DNA from 2 places in the Massilia luteola genome. Region 1 is predicted to be linked to the other one. Evidence: riboswitches for the same ligand, from Rfam matches in the RefSeq annotation. Region 1 holds a riboswitch; the other holds the start of a gene.

Region 1 (20,097 bases):
ACCACAAAAGCAGCATTCGACGCCACCGGCGGCCGGCGATCTCTCAGCCGTTTGACCTGGCGCAAGCAGCCTGAAGAGTAGTTTCCAACAGGATCAAGATGTATAGAAAAGCCGCACCCGCTCGAGGTCGGCCGGCGTGTCGACGCCGGCGTGCGGCGCCTCGTCCGTCACGTGCACGGCAATGGGCACGCCATGCCACAGCACGCGCAGCTGTTCCAGTGCCTCGATCGATTCCAGCGGCGACGCCTCCAGTTGCGGATAGCGCTGCAGGAAGGCATTGCTGTAGGCGTACAGGCCGATGTGGCGCAGCGGGACGTAACCGGCCGGCAGCCGGTCGCGGGTGGCGGCGAAGCCGTCGCGGTGCCACGGGATCGTCGCGCGCGAGAAATACAGCGCACGCCCGGCCTTGTCCAGCACGACCTTCACGACGTTCGGATTGAAGGCGTCGGGCGCGTCCGACAGCGGATGGGCGCACGTGGCCATCGGCACGTCCGCAGAAATACGCGCGGCGCAGGCGGCCAGCAGCGCGGGGGCGATCAGCGGCTCGTCGCCCTGCAGGTTGACGACGACGGCATCCGGCGCCAGGTCCAGCGCGCGCGCCACTTCGGCGATGCGGTCGGTGCCGGACGGGTGATCGGCGCGCGTCATGCAGGCCTCGATGCCGTGCGCGGCACACGCGGCCGCGATGCCGGCGTGGTCGGTGGCGACGATGATGCGGGATGCGCCCGATTGCTGCGCCCGTTCGGCCACGCGCACGACCATCGGCTTGCCGCCCAGGTCCGCGAGCGGCTTGTTCGGCAGCCGGGTCGAGGCCATGCGTGCCGGGATGATGACGACGAAACTCATGCGATCACAGGATCGGCTCGACCTTGCGCGCCTCTTCGGCCCACATGATCGGGATGCCGTCGCGGATCGGATACGCGAGGCGGTCCGGGCGGCAGATCAGTTCCTGCGCTTTCTTGTCATATTCGAGCGGTCCCTTGCACAGCGGGCAGACCAGGATATCAAGCAGTCGGGCGTCCACGACATTTCTCCACGATTTGGGCAGCCAGCGCGGCATCGATCTGCGCGCCGACCGGCACGACCCACAGGCGCGGGTCGTTGTTGATTGTTTCAAGTTGCCGACATTTTACTGCATCCTTCTCCGTCACCAGGATGACGTCGGCGTCGACGGCGCGGAACGGGTCGTCCAGGAAGTCGTGGTGATCGGGCAGCGGCAGCTCGGCGACCTCCAGCCCGGCGGCGCGCAGCATGGCGAAGAAGCGCCCCGGATTGCCGATCCCGGCCGCCGCCAGCACGCGCTTGCCGCGCAGCCGAGACAGCGGCACGCGCGCGTTCGCGTCCATCAGGCGCTCGGCGTGGTCGCCCGCCAGGCGCATCTGCCACGGCTGCCCGTGCACCGCGGCGGCCAGCGCCGGCGTGATGTCGGGCGCGTTGACGACGGTGAAATCGCGCCGCCGCGATGGCGCCTCGCGCAGCGGGCCGGCCGGCAGGGTCCAGCCATTGCCGGTGCCGCGGCCGTCGAACAGGACGATCTCCACGTCGCGCGCGAGCGCGTAGTGCTGCAGGCCGTCGTCGGTGATCAACACGTCGACGTCGGGATGCAGCGCCAGCAGGTGGCGCCCGGCCTGCGCGCGCCTGCGGCCGACGACGACGGGACAGCCGGCCCGGCCCGCGATCAGCAGCGGTTCGTCGCCGACGTCCTGTGCGCGCGACGTCGGCAACACTTCGCGCGGCGCCTCTTCCGCGCCGCCATGACCGCGCGAGATCACACCGGGGCGCATCCCGGCCGCGCGCAACTGCTGCGCCAGCCAGATCGTCAGCGGGGTCTTGCCGGTGCCGCCGATGAAGATATTGCCGACCACCACCACGGGCACGGGCAGCCGTTCCGACTTCAGGATGCCGGCGCGGTACAACGCGACGCGCAGCGCGACCAGCACGCGCAGCAGCAACGCAAGCGGCAACAGGGCGATGGCCAGCGGGCCGCGGCGCAGCCAGGCGCGGGTCAAGGTGGATTCGAGGGAGGATGCCATGTAAAGCTTTGGTTCGGAAAGCGCGTTAGCTCAAAAAGCGCGCTAGCGCAAAAACGTCGTTCCCGCGAAGGCGGGGACCCAATTTGCACGCGCATCGTCAGCGCTCGCAGAACTTGGATTCCCGCCGGCGCGGGGAGTCGTTTCCGGCAGTGCCGGAAAGGACGATCTCGATTTACTTCTGCCCGCCCGTCTGCGCCGCGAACGTCAGCTTGTCGTAGCCCGCCATGCGCGCCGCTTCCAGCACGTTGATCACCATCTGGTGCATCGCGAACTGGTCGGCGTTGACGATGATCACGGGGTCCTTCACGGGCGTCGCCAGCGGCTGGCCGTCCGGACCGATGCCGGCCGCGCGCTTGAGGTCGTCCGCCAGGCTCGCGACGCCGTGGAACGCGACGGGGACATTATTCACCGTGTAATTACCCTTGGCATCGACCGTGACGTTGATCTCGAACGGCTTCTCGACGGCCTTCTCGGCATCGGCCGTGGGCAGCGTGATCTGCAGTTCCGTGAACTTGCTGTAGGTCGTCGTGACCATGAGGAAGATCAGCACGACCAGCAGCACGTCGATGAACGGGATCAGGTTGATTTCCGGATCCTCGCGTTTGCGGCCGCGGCGGAAATCGATCATTTGCGCGCACCGTGGACGACGTCGACGAATTTCACGGCCTGCAGCTCCATGTCGATGATGAAGCTGTCGACCAGCGCGCGGAAATGGCGGTAGAACACGAGGGCCGGCATCGCGATCGCCAGGCCGAAGCCCGTGTTGTACAGCGCCACGGAGATACCGTGCGCCAGCTGGGCGGGATTCGTGCCGCTGGCGTTCTGGGCGCCGAAGATCTCGATCATGCCGACGACCGTGCCGAACAGGCCCATCAACGGTGCCAGCGAAGCGATCGTACCCAGCGTCGTCAGGAAACGCTCGAGCACGTGGGCGACGCCCCTGCCCGCTTCCTCGATCGATTCCTTCATCACGTCGCGCGGCGCGTCGACGTTGCGCAGCGCGGCGGCCAGCACGGCGCCGAGCGGGGAATTCGTCTGCAGCTTGTCGATGATGTCCGGAGTGACCTTGCCGTTGCGATAGACCTGGATCACTTCATCGAGCAGCTGGCGCGGCAGGATCTTTTCGCGGCGCAGGTAGATCACGCGCTCGATGATCAGGGCCAGGGCAATGATCGAGGCGATCAGCAACAGCCAGATGGGCCAGCCGGCAGCTTGGAGAATGGCGAGCAAATGGGACTCCTGGATGAGTAAAAATCAATAGACAAGGTAGTTGCGCAATGTAACGTGTTGCCCGGTTTGCGGCAAGTAGAGTTCTGCACACTTTCTGTGGATAAAAGTGTGTGCAAGGCGCGCTCGTGACGCCAAGTACCTTGATTCTTAAAGGATATTTTTCCGTGCGTAAAAACGCGGCACGGTCGGGATGAGTTCCCCTCAGGCAATTTCTTTGGTTCGCACAGGGATCAGCACATGTAGTTGCCCACAATTTCTGTGGATAAATTTGTGAGGAAACAGTCTTACAGACGGTAAGTCTTTGATTTTACACATGGAAATTTCCAAGTCCAAAAAATAGGCACGGTTGAGTGCAACTACAGCCACGTACCGCCCCGACCCTTCTGCACATTTTTTGTGGACAAAATTGTGCGCAAGCGCACAAACCGTAGGCTAAACAATTGATTTGCAAGGGAAAGTCGTGCCCGCCTGTTTTTTGAACAACCGGCTTGCCGACGGTACCGCCCCAGGGAACGGGATTCTTCACACAAACTGTGGAAAACGATGTGAGCAAGATTATTGATCGCTCCTCAAGTCTTTGATTCTAATCACGATTCATCTCCAAGCCCATTTTTTAGGCAAACGGTACTTGTACACAGGCGAACGACCGGAACGGGCGCGTATCCCGACCGCACGGCGTCTTGGGTTATAGTCGCCTCCTCGGAAATGAGGCATGCCGCGACCGGCGTCCGCCTTCTTCACAAATTTTGTGGAAAAGATTGTGAGCAAGCGTCTTGAGCGGGCACGAAGTATCTGAATTTAAACGGGATTTTTGTCGTGCGGCATTTTTAGGCAAGACGTTTTACCTGCGCCGGGCAAGCGGTGCGGGTCAAGTACGCGGACCGCACGCCCATCTGTTCACATAAACTGTGGAAAACAATGTGAGCAACGGCCGGGATCGCGGCCTAAGTGTTTGATTGCTTTAGAAAAACATATGCACGCTGAATTCGGAGGCACCTACGGCTTGTCCACTTTCGCACACATTCTGTGGATAAGATTGTGGCCAAGTACTCGGAGATGCACTCAACCCATTGATCCATAACGCAATTTGATTGCTGCATCGAAATCAGGCAGCAAGCTTTTACTATAAAAATCAGGCGTTTACAAAAACTATCTGTCGTTTTACGGCAGATGTGCCCTACACTGCGCGCAACCATGTTTTTGTGGACAGTCCAACCCAGTTTACGCCTATGTTTCCCACCGAAGACGCCGATCCGGCCTATGCCGCCCCGCCCGTACTGACCGTCACCGCCCTCAACCAGCAGGTCGCGCGCCTGCTGGAACGCACCTTTCCCCTCGTCTGGATCGGCGGCGAGATCTCGAATTTCACGCGCGCGGCGAGCGGCCACTGGTATTTCACGCTCAAGGACGACGCGGCCCAGGTGCGGGCCGTCATGTTCCGCGGCCGCGCCCAGTACGCCGGCTTCACGCCGCGCGAAGGCGACAAGGTCGAGGTCCGCGCCCTCGTCACGCTGTACGGCGCGCGCGGCGATTACCAGATCAACGTGGAGGCGATCCGCCGGGCCGGCGTGGGCGCGCTGTACGAAGCGTTCATGCGCCTCAAGGAAAAGCTGGGCGCGGAAGGCCTGTTCGACGAAGCCCGCAAGCGGCCGCTGCCGCTGTTCGCGCGCACGGTGGGCATCGTCACCAGTCCGCAGGCGGCGGCCCTGCGCGACGTGTTGACGGCGCTCAGGCGGCGCGTGCCGCACGTGCGCATCGTGCTGTATCCGGCGCCCGTGCAGGGTCAGTTGGCCGCGCAAAAGATCGCGGAAGCCATTGCCAACGCGTCGCACCGGCGCGAAGTGGACATCCTGATCGTGTGCCGCGGCGGCGGCTCGATCGAAGACTTGTGGAGCTTCAACGAGGAAGCCGTCGCGCGCGCGATCGCGGCGTGCAGCATGCCCGTGATCTCGGGCGTGGGCCACGAGACCGACTTCACCATCGCCGACTTCGCCGCCGACCTGCGCGCCGCCACGCCGACGGCCGCCGCCGAGCTGGCCGCGACCGCCCGCGCCGACTGGCTCGCGTCGCTGCAGGCGGACGCCGGCGACCTGCGCCGCGCGATGGACCGCGTGCTGTCCGACGCCAGCCAGGGCCTCGACAACCTGTCGCGCCGCCTGCTGAGCCCATCGAGCCAGATCGCCCATCAGCGCCTGAAACTTCTTGCCATGGCCAGCAGTCTGACGCATGCCGTGCGCGCTCCGGTGAACCGGCACGGCGTGCTGCTGGCGCAGATGCAGCAGCGCTGGGCCCGCCATCGTCCGGACTGGAGCGGCCTGCGCACGCGGCTGGAATCGGACCGGCGCCACCTGACGGCGAGCATCGGCAACCAGTTGCGCGCGCGGCGCGAAGCGCTCAACGGCCTGGCCGCGCAGCTCGAACTACTGAACCCGCAGCGCACGCTGGAACGCGGCTATGCGATCGTCAGCAATGCGAAAGGCAAGGTCTTGCATGCACCGGGGCAGATCAAGCCGCGCGACGTGCTGCGCATCCGCCTGGCGGAAGGCAGCGCCGAGGTCAGCGTGGCGGGCGTGCAGGATTTATTGGAGTGAGGGAACCTCGAAAAACCGTCGCGAGCGGCCGCAATGGTGCTTGATAAGCGCAGCCGTACGCGCGTACAGCGAGCATCGCAAAGCGCCAGTGCAACGCGCAGCAGGTTTCCCGACGTTTCCGACAATATGGTGGTTTCGCAAAGCCATATCTGCAACGATCTGCTAACCGGTTTAGAATAAGCGCCCGAATTGCTGTACCGCAGAGACTTCGAGAAAGTCTCCCGTCAACTCACCAAGGAACAAGACATGGAACATACCCTGCCCCCACTGCCGTACGCCAAGGATGCCCTGCAGCCGCACATCTCGGCCGAGACGCTGGAATACCACTACGGCAAGCACCATCAGGCCTACGTCACGAACCTGAACAACCTGATCAAGGGCACCGAGTTCGAAAACCTGTCGCTGGAAGAGATCATCAAGAAGTCGCAGGGCGGCGTTTTCAATAACTCGGCCCAGGTGTGGAACCACACCTTCTTCTGGAACTGCATGAGCCCGAACGGCGGCGGCGCGCCGACCGGCCCGGTCGCCGATGCGATCAACGCCAAGTGGGGTTCGTTCGACAAGTTCAAGGAAGAGTTCCAGAAATCGGCCGTCGGCAACTTCGGTTCGGGCTGGACCTGGCTGGTGAAGAAGCCGGACGGCACCGTCGACATCGCCAACACGTCGAACGCCGGCACCCCGCTGACGACCGACAACAAGGCCCTGCTGACCTGCGACGTGTGGGAACACGCCTATTACATCGACTACCGCAATGCCCGTCCGAAGTTCGTCGAGGCATGGTGGAACACCGTCAACTGGGACTTCGTGAACAAGAACTTCGCCTGAGGCGATTGCCTGTCCGTTCCGGCCTGACCAGGCCCGGAACGACGGGAAACACACGGCCCGCCTCGCGCGGGCCGTGTCGTCTGGTCAGCCGTATCGATGCCCGCGCCGCCGGTCAGCGTGTCGCTGCCGCGGCCGGCACCACGGCATTCGCGGCCCGTTTGTCGCGAAACTGTACGAATTTGTCACCCCTACCCGCCAAACATCCTCCGTTGTTGCCCGCTCTTATACAATGCGAGGTCGAAGGAGAACCTCATGTATCGCGTACTGTTGGTGGAAGACGATCCGCGTCTCGCGGAACTGGTGACGGAATACCTGTCCGGCTATGAATTCTCGGTCGACCTCGTCACGCGGGGCGATGCCGCGCTCGATCACTTCAAGACGGCCGCGCCGGACATCGTCGTGCTCGACCTCATGTTGCCCGGCATGGATGGCATGGTCGTGTGCCGCCAGATCCGCGACGTGTCCGACGTGCCGATCCTGATCCTCACGGCGCGCGAGGACACGTACGACGAGGTGTCCGGCCTGGAGCAAGGCGCCGACGACTTCGTCAACAAGCCCGTGCAGCCGCGCGTGCTGCTGGCGCGCCTGCGCGCCCTGCTGCGCCGCACGCAGACGAAGACGACCGCCGACGCCCGCATGCTCGAGTTCGGCGCACTGCGCATCATGACGAGCGACCGCAGCGTCACGTGGCGCGGCCAGCCGTGCGTGCTCAGCAATACCGAATACAAGCTGCTGCTCGTGCTGGCCGAGGCCGCCGGGCGCGTGCTGTCGCGCGACGAGCTGCTCAAGAAGATGCGCGGCATCGAGTTCGACGGGCTCGACCGCAGCATCGACAACTGCATCTCCAAGCTGCGCCGCAAGTTCGACGACAACCTGTCGGAAAAGATCAAGACGGTGTGGGGCGAGGGTTACTTGTTCTCGCCCTCGGCGTGGAGCTGAGCGCCGAACTTGGGTTCCCGCCTGCGCGGGAACGACGGTTTTTGCTTGGTTTCCGCCTCTGCGGGAACGACGGTTTTTGCTTGGTTTCCGCCTCTGCGGGAACGACGGTTTTTACTTGCTTTCCGCCTCTGCGGGAACGACGGTTTTTACTTGCTTTCCGCCTCTGCGGGAACGACGGTTTTTTCAGCGTCCGCCGGACACGTCGATGAACGTGCCCGTCGCATACGACGCCTCATCCGACAGCAGCCACATGACGGCCGCCGCCACTTCCTCCGCCGTCCCGCCGCGCGCCATCGGCACTGACGATTGCAGGCGCTGGATGCGGCCCGGCTCGCCGCCGCTCGCGTGCATGTCCGTGTCGATCAGGCCCGGCCGTACGCCATTCACGCGGATGCCTTCCTGCGCCACTTCCTTCGCCAGGCCGATCGTCAGCGCGTCCACCGCGGCCTTCGACGCCGCATAGTCCACGTATTCGTTGGCCGACCCAAGCACGGCCGCGCGCGACGACACGTTCACGATGGCGCCGCCATTGCCGCCATGCCGGGTCGACATGCGCCGCACCGCTTCGCGCGCGCACAGGAAGCTGCCCGTGACGTTGGTCGCGAGGATGCGGCCGATGCGCGCGGCATCCATGTGCTCGACGCGGCTCTGGCGGGCGAGGATGCCGGCGTTGTTGACGAGGGCGTCGAGCCGGCCGCAGCGCGCATCGATGGCCGCGAACAGGCGCTCGACGGCGCCCTCGTCCGCCACGTCGGCCGCGACCGCGAACGCCTGTCCGCCGGCCGCTTCGATGGCGCGCACGACGCTGTCCGCCGCGCCGGCGTTGTCGCGGTAATTCACGCAGACCGTGTAGCCGCGCCGTGCCGCCAGCAGCGCGCAGGCGGCGCCGATGCCGCGGCTGGCGCCCGTGACGAGTATCGTCTTGTTCATCGTTGTCCTTGCATGGGCTTATTCGAAGATCGGCACGATCGCCAGCGGCGCATTGTACGTGATGACCTGGGCCCGTTCCGCGCCCGCGCCGAAGCGCCAGGTCACGATGGGAAATCCTTCGTCGGGATCGCCCGTGAAGGCCGCGCCGGCCGTCACCGGCAGCGCCTGTTCGACGCCGTCCGCATGGCGCAGGCGGGCGCCGGCCGATTCCTTTTTCGGGAACACGAAGCGCACGCCGGCGCACTGGCGCGCGCGCTGCGAGGCATCCACGTAACGCACGAAACCGAGCGCCTGGGCGCAGGCCGTGCGCAGGATCGCGGCGTCGTACTCGCCGTCGGCGCGCGGCGCGATCGTCACCTGCGGGCGCAGCACGAACGGCATGCCTTTGCGGTTCAGTACGAGCGCCGCGTTTTCGTCGTAGGCCGCCTTCTGCAAGGGGAATACGGTGCGGCCGAGGGCGTCCAGCGGCAGGTTCAGCTGCGTGACCCTGCCCGTCAGCGTCAGCTGGGCGCCTTCGCCGAGGCCCGCATGGTCCCTGGACTGCACTTGCAGCTGGCTCTGCAGCAGATTCTTCGGCCCGCCGTATTTCTCGAACTGGACCATGGCCCGGTACGCATCGCGGTAGCTCACCCATTCGCCCGCCTGCGCCTGGGCGTGCGCGACGGTCGGGATGACCGCGGCAAGCCAGGCGAAGGCAGCGACGAGTTGGCGGGATGCGCGCATCATCAGAACCGGTAGGCGATGGCGGTCGAAACCGTCAGGTTGGTGGACCGCTCGACGAGCGGGCTGTGCGCGGCGCTGCCCAGCAGGCGCCTGGCCTGCAGGTTGGAGGTCAGCATCCACGAGGGCGACCAGGCCCAGTTCCAGCGCACGCCCACGTGCGCATCCTGCAGGCCGCCGCCCGCCTCGTAGTAGGAAAAACGGCTGCGCGACACTTCCGCCGCGGTGACGCCGAAATACGTCTGGTTGTAGTTGCGGTTGACGACCGTGACGCCGGCGGACAGCGACACGTGATGCCGCGCGCCGAGTTCGACGGCCAGGCGCTGCACGCCCAGGTCCAGGCGGGCGCCGTCGTGGTCGTTGCCGGCGCCGTACAGCAGGCTGCTCATCAGGCGCCATTGCGGCGTCACGTAATAGTTCGCGAAGGCGCCGCCCTGCAGGCGGGCGCCGATCTTGTCCATGCCGTCCAGGTCCGTGTTGCGCATGTTGCGCTTGTCGATCGGCTCCGGGACCGGGCCGATCAGCATCGTGTCGGTGCTGCCGATGCCGCCGATCGCCTGGCCGGTTCCCGTCCGGTCGCGCCCCGGTTGCACGGCCAGCAACGGGCCGTACTCGAACGTCGGATCGTCCGACAGGTGCATCCCGGCGCTCATGCCGGAAATAAACAGGCCGTTGCTCCATTGGACCTGGAGCACCGGCAACGCCGATACCTTGCGGCTTCCCGTCCCGTCCCAGCGCGGCGCCGACTGCACGCCCAGGCCCGCGTACATGTCGCGGCTGCCGTCGGGCATGGGGTTGGTCGCCGGCGTCTGGGCCCACGTCGTGCCGCAGGCCGCGCCCAGCGCGAGGAAGAGAAGCTTGTTCATGTTCACGGGTGAAAGATTCGGGAAGACAATATTCTACGGCTTTGTCTCCCGTCCTCCCATATCCTTTCCTACCGCGTTGCCACTTCGAGCGCAAATTCCACTGGCAGGTCGCTGCGCGGGACGACGACGAGGTGCGCCGGTGTCGTCACATGCATGGCGCAGGCGATGTCCGGCCCCGGCACGGACCTGAGCTCGTGCACGAGGATCCTGTCGGCCGTGCGCACGACGCCGTCGATGGCCGTCGTGTAGCAACCGCTGGCGCCGGTCCCCATGAACACCCCGACGACCATGTCGGCCGCGAAGTCGACGGCGGGCTGCGCGCGGCCGGGTGCGTGTTCGTTCCACAGGCGGGTCCAGGCGGCCGCATCCTTGACGACGACGGTGCGCGCCGCGTGGATGTTCGACAACGCCGTCACATCCGCCGTCCGGAACGGCACGTCCGCGGCGGTCGCCGTGATGAAGGCGACGTCCGCATCCGTACGGTCGACGGCCACCACCTGCATCGGGTGGCTCACGACCGGCAGGCAGACCGCTTGCGCCGGGGTAGCGCGCCCGGCCACTTCCACGTCCAGCTTGCTGGCGCCGGCCGCCACGCGGGCGATGGCGATGCCGTGGCAACTGTCGCCGTACTCGCCCCCGAACACGCCGACGAGCATCTTGCGCGTGAAATCGACCTTCGGCACGGCAGGCGCCGGCGTGCGGCCGGCGGCATGCTGGCGCCACAGCTTGTCCCAGGTGGCCTGGTCCTTGACGACGACGGTCTGGGGCGCCGTCACGCCCGACAGGTTGTCCCGCGCCACCGTGTCGTAGGCGATGGCCGTGCCGGCCGGCGGCATGAAGCTCAGCGGCTCGACCGTGTGGGCGCTGCCCAGGCCCAGGTCGGGCCGGTCGGCGTTCTTGACCAGCGTCTCGAACAGCGCGCGGGCGCTCTCGTCCTGGCAATCCGTCCTGGGGCCGGCGATCGTGTCGCCGGACGAGCACAACCGCGTCTCCGGCGTGCTGCCGAACAGGACCTGCCCATATGACGCATCGGCGCACTGGCCGGCGCGGTCCCAAAACACTTGCTTGCCGTCGATGACAAATAAACGGTTGCGTGTCTCGTTACAGCCGGCGGTGCGCGCCATCTCGATGAACGGCGCCGTGGCGAGGGCGGCGGGGTTCGGCTCGCCCACGGCGATGCCCGGCGTGGCTTGCAGGTCGTGCATGGTACTTCCACCACCGCAGGCGGCCAGTACCGCACCGACGACGACCGCGCCCAGCGGCCATATCACGCGTCCAGGAATGCTCATTCTCCCCTCTCTCAGGAGTACGATGGCGCCGTGTGCCCGGCACGCATCGGAATAAAAAAGGCCCACCGTCTCTCGCGCATCAGGTGGGCCAAACGGAAAACCCGATAAGGACACGCCGAACCGCCCGCCGCGCGCTGCGGGGCCGGCCCGCGCTGCCCGCACGGTGTTCGAGTGCCCTGACGATGCGAATCGTACGCAGGTGCGGCAAGAACTTCATCCGCCGACTGTCGGGCATTTGTCCACAATTTGTAAATAATGGTTTTATAGGCCATTGCTCCTATACAATTTCGATATGTGCAAGACAAAACCTGACCCAGTGTTTGCCGTGACCGGAGGATGATGGCGTGAATCGCCTGTTCTTCCGTTTCTTCGTGCTCGTGATGCTGTCGATTACGGGCGCGACGTTCGTGATCTATTTCGTCTTCGCCCGCCTGTTCGGCGACCCGCTCGACGACATCGCGCGGCGCCAGGCGTCGGCCCAGATCTTTCTGCTCGAACAATATGTCGACCGCGCCCCGGCCGACGAGTGGCTCGGCCGCCTGAACAAGGTGCGCGAAGTGTCCGAAGCCCATTTCGACCTGATCCCGCTGGACCAGGCGCGCGCCGCCCTGCCCGCGCGCCAGCATGCGGCGCTGGAGCGGGGCGACGTCGTGCTGGACCCGCAGCACAAGGCATTCTTCCGGCGCGTCGACCTGCACGGCGAGCGCTACATCGGCAGCAACGAGGAAGCGATCCACGCGTACAACCTGCCGATCGACCTCGGCCAGGCCCTCGCGATGGAAGTGGTGCGCTACGTCGTGGTGGCGCTCGCGCTGCTGGTGCCCATCGCGCTGTGGTCGCGCGCGCACTGGCAGGCGTTGCAGACGCTGTCGCGCGTGGCGGACGAGTTCGGCGCCGGGCAATTATCGGCGCGGGCCGACCTGAAGCCGGCGGACGCCGTCTATCCACTGGCCGAGCGCATCAATGCGATGGCCGAGCGCATCCAGGGCCTGCTCGAAGCGCAGAAGAACCTGCTGCATTCCGTCTCGCACGAGTTGCGCACGCCGATCGCGCGGCTGGAGTTCGCCCTGGAATTGTTGAACGAGCGCGCGGCCGATCCGGCCTTAAGCAAGCGCATCACGGCGATGGAGGGCGACCTGGCGGAGTTGAACGACCTCGTCAACGAGCTGCTGTCGATGAGCAAGCTGGACAATGCACAGGGCACGCAGCGCACCTTGTTCGACCTGGAGCCGCTGCTGCGCGAATGCGCGGATGGCCTGCATCCGCGTCCGCAGCGCCTGCACGTGGACCTGGGCGAGCGCCTGGGCAGCATGGACGCCGACCGCCGCCTGCTCGCCCGTGCCATCGGCAACCTGCTGAGGAATGCGCAGAAATACGCGGCGCACGAGGTGGCGCTGCGCGTGCGGCGCGACGATTGCCGCATCGAGATCGCCATCGAGGACGACGGCCCCGGCATCCCCGAAGAGGAACGGGAACGCATCTTCGAACCGTTCTACCGGCTCGACCGCAGCCGTGACCGCGCCACGGGCGGGTTCGGCCTCGGCCTGTCGATCGCGCGCAAGGCGATCGCACTGCACGGCGGCCACCTGAAGGTCGAGCAGTCGCCGCTGGGCGGCGCGCGCTTCGTGATCAGCCTGCCGGACGGCGTGCTGGCCGCGTAGCGCCGTGGCTGCGGCGCCGCCTCAGCGGCGGCGACCCACCGTTGCCGGGGCTTCCGGCGTCACGTGGCGCATCCCGTACCACAGGTGCTGCCACCAGTGCTCGCGCGAATGCACGGCCAGCAGGCATTGCCGGTCGATCTCCCCTTTGAAGATGGGATCGGCGCACTGTTTCGTCATCAACGCGTTGCGCTGGTTTTCCGCATTGACCAGCGCAATGGCGAGCCAGAAGACCAGGCCCGCGAGCACGACCACGATGCACCAGGCGACGTGGTTCCAGTTGCTCGAGTCGAACAAGTGCTCCTCGTCCGGCTTGGACTTGTCGTACATCTTCAGGATCTTGCCTTCGACATCACTCATTGCGCTGTTTCTCTACCTTGCGTTGTTTCGCTTATTTCGACTTCGCCGCTTTCGCCACCAGGGCGTCCATCACCTGCAGGGTGGCCTGGAACAGCACCGGTTCGCTGCTGCTCTTGACCGAATTGTAGACGATCGCGGGCGAGGTCTGGTACTTGCCGTCGATGATGATGGTCGGCACGCCATCGACCTTGTAATCGGTCGTGATCTGCGGCAGCTGGCGCAGCCTGGTCGTCACGCCGAACGAATTCCACACGTCCATGAATTTGGCGCGGTCGATGCCGTTCTTCGCCACCCAGTCGATGATCGCGGCGTCCGTGTTCAGGCGCAGGTGATCCACGTGCCAGGCCTTGAACACCTTGGGCTGGAATTCCTCGGCCTTGCCCATCGCTTCCAGCGTCAGGTACAGGTGCGCTTCCGGATCCTTGGCGCCGGAGAACGGCAGGTGCACGCGCTTGAAGTGGATGTTGTCGCCCTGCTTTTTGACCCACTGCTCGAGCTGCGGTTCCAGCGCGTTGCAGTGCGGGCAGTGATACATGAAGAACTCGATCACCTCGACCTTCTTGCCCACGGCCTGCACCGGCTGCGGCTGAGCGAGCGTCACGTATTCGACACCGTTTTTGGGGTCGGTCGGCGACGCGAAAGCGGTGCTGGCGGCGAGCACGGTAGCGAGCAGGGCAAAACGCAGGGAACGCATAATTTTCCTTCTATGTTGGTTGAGCAAACGATCGCGAGATTACCACTTTTTCGCCCACCAACCTTAGCCCTGGCTTATTTATTGCATTTCGTTACCGTCGTAACCAACACCGGGGTCAGAGCCCGATTTTTGGCAATTTCCCAAAATCGGGCTCTGACCCCGGTTCTCAGAAGTCGTAGCGCGCCGACAGTTTCAGCTGGCGTCCATCGCTCGGATAGATGCCGGACTTGCACCCGAACGCATTGCTGAAGTAATGGCGGTCCGCCAGGTTCAGCCCCGCCGCGGCGATTTCCCACGCGCCCAGCTTGATGGCGTAGCGCCCGTCGAACGTGGCGTACGACGGGATGCGCGCCGCGCAGCCGTTCGTGAAGTCGCTGCCGTAGCGCTGGCTGTCCACCCACTGCGCGCCCACGTCCGCCGACTGGCCGTTGTCCGATGCCCAGGCGAGGCGCGCGGTCAGCACGTTCTTCGGCACGAGCACCAGTTCGCGGCCGGTGTTCGGGCCTGCCGTGAAGTGCGCGATCACGTGCTGCACGTGCGCGCTCGCGCGCCAGCCGGCGGCCAGCTGTGCCTCGGCATCGATCTCGAAGCCCTTGCGCTCCGTCGGGTCGAGGTTCGTGTTGACGCCCCAGCCGCCGTTCGCGGTCGGATCGTAGAAGATCTCGTCGTGCAGGCGATGACGGAACACGCGCGCCGTCAACGTGCGGCTGTCGTCGCCCGGCGCGTGGCGCAGGGTCGTGCCGAATTCCAGGTCGTGCGACGTCTGCGCCTTCAGGATGTCGGTGCTGGAGCGGTAGCTGTTCTCGTCGACGTTCGCGACGCGGTAGCTCTGCCCCGCCTTCGCGTACACCTCGACCAGCGGATGGACGCGGTAGCTGGCCTGCGCTTCCCACGCGTTCTGCGCCTGCGAGCGGTCTTCCGCGGGGGCGCCGGCGAGCGCGTCCACATAATCCTTGTCGAAGTTCTCATGGCGCGCGCCGAGGGCGATGCGGCCGTCGTGGGCCGGGTCGAAACGCAGCTCGTCGCGCAGGTACACGGCCTTCGCGCCCTGGCTCGCGTCGGCGGTCGAAAACGACGACGCCGTCTTGCGCTTCCAGCGCGTGAAGTCCAGGCCGCCCACCAGTTCGTTGAGCATGCCGCCCGCACTGGCGAGCCAGCGCGCGCGCGGGGAGAACTGGTCCTGGCGGCCGTCGTACGCGTTGACCGACGTGAAGCTCGTCGACAGATAGTTCGAACGCACGTTGCGCTCGCGGTGCGACAGGTCCGCGGCCAGGTCGACGGCGCCCACGCGATACTCGGCGAAGACGTTCGCGCGGTCGGTGTCGAGCGAACCGAAGTCCTTCGGCGTCGAGGCCAGCGTCGGGTCGGCGTCGAACTGGGCCAGGGTCAGCGAACCGGGGAAGCGCGACTCCTGGCGCGCGCTCTCCACGTGGATGCCGGCGCGGCCGCCGGTGAAGCGCGTCTGCACGTTGAGCGATGCCGTCGTCTGGTCGAAATCGCTGTTCTTGCGATAGTTGTCGCTGCCCTGGCGCGCCACCGCGATGTCGGCGCTGACGGCGCCGGCCGTCTGCGACAGCGATGCGCGCACGTCGTGTTCGTGGAACGAGCCGCCTTCCGCGAACACGGAACCGTGCGTGCCGGCGGCGAGCGCGCGGCGCGTGGTGATCTGGATGACGCCGCCAGTCGCGCCTTCGCCATACAGCACGCTGGCGCCGCCGCGCGTGATCTCGATGCGTTCGACCGTGTCGATCGGGATCGTCGACAGCACGGCATTCGTCAGCTCGTTCTCGTTCAGGCGCACGCCGTCGACCATGATCACCATGTTCTGCGCGCCGTTGGTCCCGAAGCCGCGCAGGTCGAGCGCGAAGTCGGGCGACGAGTCCAGGCTCTGGCGGCCGAACACGCCGCCGACCTTGCGGATCGCGCTGTTCACGTCGTTGACGCCGGCGCGGCGGATGTCGTCCTGCGTGATGACGGTGGCGCCGATCGGGCGCAGGCTTGCCACGCTGGGGAAGCGGGAACCGGTGACGACGACGGTCGACGGGACGTCGTCCTGGGCGCACGCGGCGCCGGCGAACAGGGACAGGGATACGGCGCAGGCCAGCGCGATCGGCGTCAAAGCCGGCGCGCCGCGGGTGGAGGCGGCAAAATGCATTGGATGTTCTATTTTCGGGTTGGCACCGGCAAGCGTCCCCGCACGCCGGCGTACACAAAAAGCGCGGCGCGAGCCGGCTTCACCTGTCTGGCCGGTCTCCGGGCTCCAAGACGGACCGCCCCACCTTCCTATGCAAGCACAGTGGTCATCGGGGCGGCCTGTCGCCGTGCGGCGACGCTTGTTTACCGTTGCGGGGGCAGCACACGCTGGCGTGCCGCCGGAGGCGGCGCCGCTTCGTGTTTCCCGTTTAACTGCACGCGCAGACGCGCATGCGGGCACCAGAACCCCGGGATTATAACCCTGCCAACGCCGCGCCGCACGAAACCCGCGCGGACCCGCCGCGAACTCGCATATAGTGAGCGCACCGACGAGCCACGCCTGGAGTCCCGCATGCATCCGCGTTTTACCTCGCTGCCCCGCGCCGCACTGGCCGCCGCCCTGCTGCTGGCGGCGGCGGTGCTCGCCGCGCCGGCAGCCGCGCCTTCGATCGCGCCGGCAGCCCCGCCTTCGATTGCGCCGACGGCAGCGCCTTCGATCGTGCCAGTGCCCGCACCGGCGCCCGGCGGCATCGCCCTCGCCGCGCCCGATGCCGCCGCCGTGCGCGTCCCCAGCGGCCCGGACGCCTGGGGCGGACCGCGCACGGGGCAGGAGCCGACCTTGTCCGACCGCGTCGTCCATTACGACATCGCGGCCACGCTCGATGCGGACAAGCACACGGTGACCGGGCACGAACGGCTCACATGGCGCAACCGCAGCGCGGTCGCCGTAACGAGCGTCTACCTGCACCTGTACATGAACGCGTTCGACGGCGCCGGCAGCACGTTCTTCACGGAGCGGCGCGAACGCGACGGCTCGTACCGCGCCGCCACCGACATCAAGGGCGCGTGGGGCCACATCGAACTGCGCCGCGTCGCGCAAGGCGGCGCGCACGTGCCGTGGACCTTCGTCCATCCCGACGACGGACCCGCCACCGACCACACGGTGGTGCGCTTCGACCTGCCGCGGGCCGTGGCACCGGGCGGATCGGCCACGTTCGACATCGATTTTTTCACGCAGCTGCCGCGCGTCGTCGCGCGCACGGGCTACTTCGGCACGTTCCACCTCGTCGCCCAGTGGTTCCCGAAGATCGGCGTGCTGGAACTGCCGGGCGAGCGCGGGGCAAGCGCGCCGCGCTGGAACGTGCACGAGTTCCACATGAATTCCGAGTTCTACGCCGACTTCGGCAGCTATGACGTCAGCCTGACCGTCCCGCGCGGCTACACCGTGGGCGCGACCGGCGAGCCGCAAGGCGCCCCCGTCGACAAGGACGGCATGCGCACATGGCGCTTCGCCCAGGGCGACGTCCACGATTTCGCCTGGACCGCCGACCGGCAGACGGCAAAGCCGCTCGTCGACACGTGGACCGGCCCGGGCAGCCCGCAAGTGACGGTGACGGTGCTGTATCCGCCTGAATTCGGCGCCAGCGCGGCCCCCGCGCTGAAAGCGGCAAAGGCGGCGCTGACGTATTTCTCGGACACGCTGGGGCCGTACCCGTACAAGACCCTGACCATCGTGATCCCGCCCTACAACGCGGAAGAAGCGGGCGGCATGGAATACCCGACCTTCTTCACGACCGAGGCTTATCGGACGGTCGAGCCGCGCACCACGAACCAGTCCGCCCTCGCCTTCGTCACGATCCACGAATTCGGCCACGGCTATTTCTACGGCCTGCTCGCGTCGAACGAATTCGAAGAGCCGATGCTGGACGAGGGCCTGAACGAATACTGGGACAACCGCATGATGCGCGACCAGGGCCGGCTGGCATACATCGCGACGCCGCTCCTGCGCCGGCTCGGCTTCGCGCCCGGCTACCCGACCTTCGACGCCGAGCGCGCCGCCACGCCGCGCGACGACCCGGCCGATCCGCCCGGCGACAACGCGTGGCACCGCCTGCAAGACATCGGCCCCGTCTACACCCGTACGGCGACGCTGATGCGCGACCTCGAAGCGCGCATCGGCCGCGCCCCGATGGAACACGCGTTCAAGGAGTACTACCGGCGCTGGAAGTTCCGCCACCCGAGCATCGCCGACCTGCGCGAGACGCTGGCCGAGGTGACGGGCCGGCGCGCCGACATCGAGGACGTGTTCGCGCGCCAGGTCTACGCCGTCACGCGCGTCGACGATCGCATCGGCGACTTCACGAGCGTGGCGTTGCCGCCCCTCGCCGGCATGCGCCAGCGCGGCGGTGCGTGGATCGAGGACAAGCAGGCCACGGTCGACCGATGGAACGAGGAGACGCGCACGCGCTGGCACAAGCTGCATCCGCACGCGCCGGACGGCACCGGACCGTATCCGTATCGCACCGAGGTGACGGTCCGCCGCCTCGGCGCACCGGTCCCGCAGACGCTCGTCGTGAAATTCGCCGACGGCAGCCGCGAGACCGTGCAATGGAACGCCGACGAACGCTGGCACAAGTTCGTGTGGACGAAGACCGCACGGGCCGTCTCGGCCGAACTCGATCCGCAACGCCTGCACTACCTCGACGTGAGCAAGCTCGATGACAGCCGCACCCTCGAACCGGATACGCGCGCATCGCGCCGCTGGGGTCTCGACTTCGCGGCCGTCGCCGACTATCTCCTGGCCCTGATCGCGACGCTATGACGACCGAATCGACCCTCGCCCCGCCCCGGTCCGCGCACGCCGGCGCGTCCCGCCCGGCCGGCGCCGGCACGGTACTGCGCGCGACGCGCGATACGCTGCAATGGCGGTTGCTGCTGTGGTGGGCCGTCCTCCTGCTGCTGCCGACCATCGTCGCCACGCTGCCGGTGTGGCAGCTGCTGTCCGCCAGCCTCGATCACTCGGTGTACGCGGCGCGGCTGGCCGACCGCCTCGACATGATCGCGTTCGCCGACATCGTGGGCGCGGCGCGCGAACGCCATGCGCCGGCGCTGGGCCTGGGCGGCGGCGTCGCGCTGGCGCTGACGTTGCTGCTGTCGCCGCTGCTGGCCGGCATGGCGGTCGAGGCGAGCCGCGCGCCGCAACGCCTCGGGTCCGGCGCCCTGCTGGCCGCCGGCGCGCAGGAATATCCGCGGTTGGCGCGCATGCTCGCGTGGTCCGTCGTGCCGCTCGGCGTCGCCGGATTGCTGGGCGCCGGCGCCTGGCGGCTCGCCGGCCAGACGGCCGCGACGGCCCTGCTGGAAAGCGACGCCGAACGCGCCGCGCACCTGGCCCTGCTGGCCACGACCGTGGTCCTGCTGCTGGCCCACGCGACGGTCGACGTCGGCCGCGCCGTGCTCGGCGCCGACCGCCGCCGCACGTCCGCCGTCGCGGCATGGTGGCACGGCTGCGCCCTGCTGCTGCGACGGCCGCTGGCGCTGCTCGGGACTTACCTCGCCGTCACGGCCGTCGGCATCACGGTCGCCACGCTGCTCGCGCTCGCGCGCACGCGCGTGCCGGCGCTGGGAACGGCCGGGACGATCGGCGCCGTCGTGCTGGCCCAGCTGGCGGTCGTCGTGCTCGGGTGGATGCGCAGCGCGCGCCTGTGCGCGTTGCTCGCCCTGGTGCGCTGACCCGCGTCCACGCGCCCGGCGCGGATCGGCTACCATGACCATTTGACACGCCGCGTGAAGGAGCCCCCATGACCCGCCTGCCCACCTATTTCGTCTCGCACGGAGGCGGCCCGTGGCCGTGGATGAAGGACCAGTACGGCGCCGCCTATGCCGAGCTGGAAGCGTCGCTGGTCGACGTCAGGCGCCAGATCGGCGTGCGTCCGACCGCGGTGCTGGTCGTGACGAGCCACTGGGAGACGGACGACTTCACCGTGTCGTC
Region 2 (3,439 bases), on a different contig from region 1:
CGCGGCTCGCGGCGACGGCGCTGATCTGGAAGCTGAAATACGTGCGCAGCGAAGGCAAGGCCAAGCCGCTGGCGCAGCAGATGACGACCGCCGAATTCGCGATCGCGGCGCTGACGTGCGCGCTGCCGGCGGCGTGCGTGCTCGCCACCGGCAGGATGACACCGGCCGCCCTGCTGGCCGCCGTGCTGGCCGCGACGGCCGCCGCGCTGTGGCTGGGCCGCCTGTTCGTGCGCCGCCTCGGCGGCTATACGGGCGACTGCCTCGGCGCCGTGCAGCAACTGGCCGAAGCGCTGGCCTATCTTGCCGTGCTGGCGACGCTGGGCCACGGCACCTGGACCGCGGCATGACGCTGTATCTGGTGCGCCATCCGCGGCCGGACGTGGCACCGGGCCTGTGCTACGGCGCCAGCGACGTGCCCGTGCCCGAAGCGGAGCTCGCGCGCGTGCACGCCGCGCTGGCGCAGCGCAAGTTGGACGACCTGCCTGTCTACGCCAGCCCGCTGCAACGTTGCGCCCTGCTGGCCGAACGCCTCGCATCCGGCCGCGTGACGTTCGATGCGCGCCTGGCCGAGATGGATTTCGGCGCGTGGGAGCTGCACCCCTGGTCCGCGATCCCGCGCGCCGACGTCGACGCCTGGACCGCCGACCTGCTCCACTACCGTCCCGGCGGCGCGGAGAACGTGCTCGACGTGGCGCGCCGCGTGCATGCCTTCGTCGACGATCTGCGTGTCCCCGCCGCGCTGATCGTCTGCCACGCCGGCACCATCCGCCTGCTGGCGGCCCTGCATGGCGGCGCATCGCTGGAACAGGCCGCGCTGCACGCGGCGCGGACGCCCCATCGCATCGGCTACGGCGACGTCGTCGTGCTGAAAGACTGACAACGGCGCACACCAAACGCCGTATAATGTCGGCGTTTTGGTGCTCGCGTCCGATCTCTCGGGCGCAGTTAAACGGGAAACACGAAGCCTCGCTTTCATGAGCAAGCGCCAACGTGTGCTGCCCCCGCAACGGTAAGCAAGTGCCGCCCGCGTTCGACGCGTGCGCGGCAACCGTCTCCACATACCACTGTGCATCCGCATGGGAAGGTCGGACGGCCATACTTGCCAGCCCGGATACCGGCCAAAAGGTGGAAGCGCGCGGTTCGCCCGCGCTTCTGTTCACCTGGCTGACGGGGACGTCGGCCGGTTGTCCGTTACGTAGATCATCATGTCCTTTCCCGTTTCCCGGCAGGCGGCCGCGCTGTCGCTCGCATTCGCCGCCGCCGCATCGGCCCACGCCGATCCCATCCCCGACACCGTCGTCGTCACGGCCAATCGCACGCCGCAGCACGTTGATGACGTCATTCCCGACACCGTCGTGGTCACGAGCGACGACATCGCCCGCGCCGGCGCGGGCTCCGTCGCCGACGTGCTGCGCCGCCAGCGCGGCATCGAGATCGGCCGCAACGGCGGCGCCGGCACCAACACGACCGTCTTCCTGCGCGGCGCCAACAGCAACCAGGTCGTCGTGCTCGTCGACGGCGTGCGCATCGGCGCCGCGACCACCGGCGCGGCCGCGTGGAATGCCCTGCCGCTGTCGTCGATCGACCATATCGAGATCGTCTACGGTCCCCTGAGCTCCCTGTACGGCGCGGACGCCATCGGCGGCGTCGTGCAGATCTTCACGAAGCAGAGCGACGGCCGGCCCGCCTTCAGCGCCGGCGCGGGGGGCGGCACGTATGGCACGAACCAGTACGACGCCGGTGTGCACGGCTCGACGGGCGGTGCGCACGGCGTGACGTATGCGCTCTCCGGCGCGCGCGAAGAATCGGACGGCTTCTCGGCCACGCGCCCCGGGGCATACGGCTACAACGGCGACGCCGATGGCTATACGCGCAACAGCGTCAACGGCCGCGTCGCGCTGCGCCTGGCGGAAGGCCACGAGATCGGCGCGCAATTCCTGCAGAGCCGCCTGAACGCGCAGTACGACAGCGGCAGCTCGGCCTTCGACGCGCACAACATCCAGGAAGTCGACAGCTATGCCGTATTCCTGAACGACCGCATCCGGCCCAACTGGCGCAGCAGCGTCCAGCTGGCGCGCTCGGAAGATAAACTGGGGAGCTTCACGGGCACTGCGCCTTCCGGCACCACGCAACTGAACACGCGCCAGGACGAGTTCACGTGGCAGAACACGTTTGACCTGGACGGCGACACGCTGCAGCTGCTGGCCGGCCACCGCAAGGAACAAGTCCTGTCCAGCGCCATCGCTGACGTCAACCGCACGCGCATCACGAATTCGATCTCGGCCGCGTACGACCTGCGCCGCGGCAGCCAGCTGCTCGACGTCAGCGCGCGCACCGACCGCTCCGAATACGGGTCGAAGACGACGGGCGCAGCCGGCTACGGCTACGAATTCACGAAGGACCTGCGCGCCACGGCCAGCGTCGGCACGAGCTTCCGCGCGCCCACGTTCAACGAGTTGTACTACCCGCACTACGGCCTGTCGAGCAACAAGCCGGAACGGGGCCGCAACGCGGAAGCGGGCGTGCAATACCGCGTGGCCGGCGTCGACCTGCAGGCGAATTACTACCGCAACCGCCTGACCGACATGATCGTGTCCGTCACGCCGTGCCCGGGCCATCCCGGCGGCAGCTGCGCCTACAACGTCGACCATGCGCTGCTGGAGGGCCTGACGCTGGCGGCAAACACCCGCCTCGGCAACCTCGACCTGCGCGCCAGCGCCGACCTGCAAAACCCGCGCGACGACACCACCGGCAAACAGCTGGCCCGCCGCGCGCGCCGCCACGCCAGCGTCGCCGCCGACTACAGCCTGGGCCAGGTGGACGCCGGCGTCGAGTTGCAGGCATCCGGCCGCCGTTTCGACGACGCCGCCAACGTGAACCGCCTCGGCGGCTACGGCCTGCTGAACCTGTACACTACCTGGCACATGACGCGCGACTGGTCGCTGCTGGTCCGCGTCGACAATGCCGCCGACAAGGCCTACGAACTGGCGCGCAACTACGGCACGGCCGGGCGCACCTGGTTCGCAGGACTCCGCTACGGTAGCCTCTGATCCATCATGTACCGACGAGCCATGCACCCTGTCCCACCGCCCCTGCGCCAGCGCGCCATCCTGACCATCGCCTTCCTGCTGTGTGCAGCGCTGGCCAGCCTGCTCGTCGCGGGCATGAGCGGGTCGATCGCCGTCGCGCCGTCCGACCTGCCGGACGCGGTGGCGCAGGTGCTGCGCGGCCGGCCCGAATCACTGGCCGCGTCGCTCGTCGAGCTGCGCGTCGGCCGCGCGCTGATGGCGTTCGTCACCGGCGGCGCGCTCGCGCTGGCGGGCGTCATGATGCAGGCGCTGCTGCGCAATCCGCTGGCCGATCCGTACGTGCTCGGGATCTCGGCCGGCGCCTCGGTCGGCGCGCTGTTTGCGCTGCTGCTGATGTGTGCCGCCGCCAC

Evidence for each region. A riboswitch is a leader RNA that binds a small molecule or an ion and turns the genes downstream of it on or off. The one in region 1 is predicted to bind cobalamin.
Region 2: it holds a riboswitch for cobalamin, as region 1 does, so the genes downstream of both, U9J41_RS28575 (TonB-dependent receptor domain-containing protein) here and U9J41_RS07695 (TonB-dependent receptor) in region 1, are expected to answer to the same signal.

Annotation. Positions count from the first base shown of each region.
Region 1 covers NZ_JAXOFN010000004.1:221,489-241,585, forward strand. The annotation lists gene kdsB (3-deoxy-manno-octulosonate cytidylyltransferase) at 94-846, opposite strand; gene U9J41_RS07625 (Trm112 family protein) at 851-1,024, opposite strand; gene lpxK (tetraacyldisaccharide 4'-kinase) at 1,005-2,033, opposite strand; gene U9J41_RS07635 (ExbD/TolR family protein) at 2,206-2,658, opposite strand; gene U9J41_RS07640 (MotA/TolQ/ExbB proton channel family protein) at 2,658-3,263, opposite strand; gene xseA (exodeoxyribonuclease VII large subunit) at 4,493-5,854, shown strand; gene U9J41_RS07650 (superoxide dismutase) at 6,101-6,679, shown strand; gene U9J41_RS07655 (response regulator transcription factor) at 6,932-7,618, shown strand; gene U9J41_RS07660 (SDR family oxidoreductase) at 7,802-8,548, opposite strand; gene U9J41_RS07665 (hypothetical protein) at 8,567-9,274, opposite strand; gene U9J41_RS07670 (MipA/OmpV family protein) at 9,274-10,134, opposite strand; gene U9J41_RS07675 (hypothetical protein) at 10,203-11,339, opposite strand; gene U9J41_RS07680 (ATP-binding protein) at 11,768-13,084, shown strand; gene U9J41_RS07685 (hypothetical protein) at 13,106-13,441, opposite strand; gene U9J41_RS07690 (thiol:disulfide interchange protein DsbA/DsbL) at 13,473-14,135, opposite strand; gene U9J41_RS07695 (TonB-dependent receptor) at 14,302-16,290, opposite strand; cobalamin riboswitch at 16,363-16,588, opposite strand; gene U9J41_RS07700 (M1 family metallopeptidase) at 16,681-18,930, shown strand; gene U9J41_RS07705 (hypothetical protein) at 18,927-19,838, shown strand; gene U9J41_RS07710 (DODA-type extradiol aromatic ring-opening family dioxygenase) at 19,907-20,097, shown strand, end outside.
Region 2 covers NZ_JAXOFN010000055.1:2,332-5,770, forward strand. The annotation lists gene U9J41_RS28565 (adenosylcobinamide-GDP ribazoletransferase) at 1-347, shown strand, start outside; gene cobC (alpha-ribazole phosphatase family protein) at 344-877, shown strand; cobalamin riboswitch at 899-1,137, shown strand; gene U9J41_RS28575 (TonB-dependent receptor domain-containing protein) at 1,206-3,050, shown strand; gene U9J41_RS28580 (FecCD family ABC transporter permease) at 3,072-3,439, shown strand, end outside.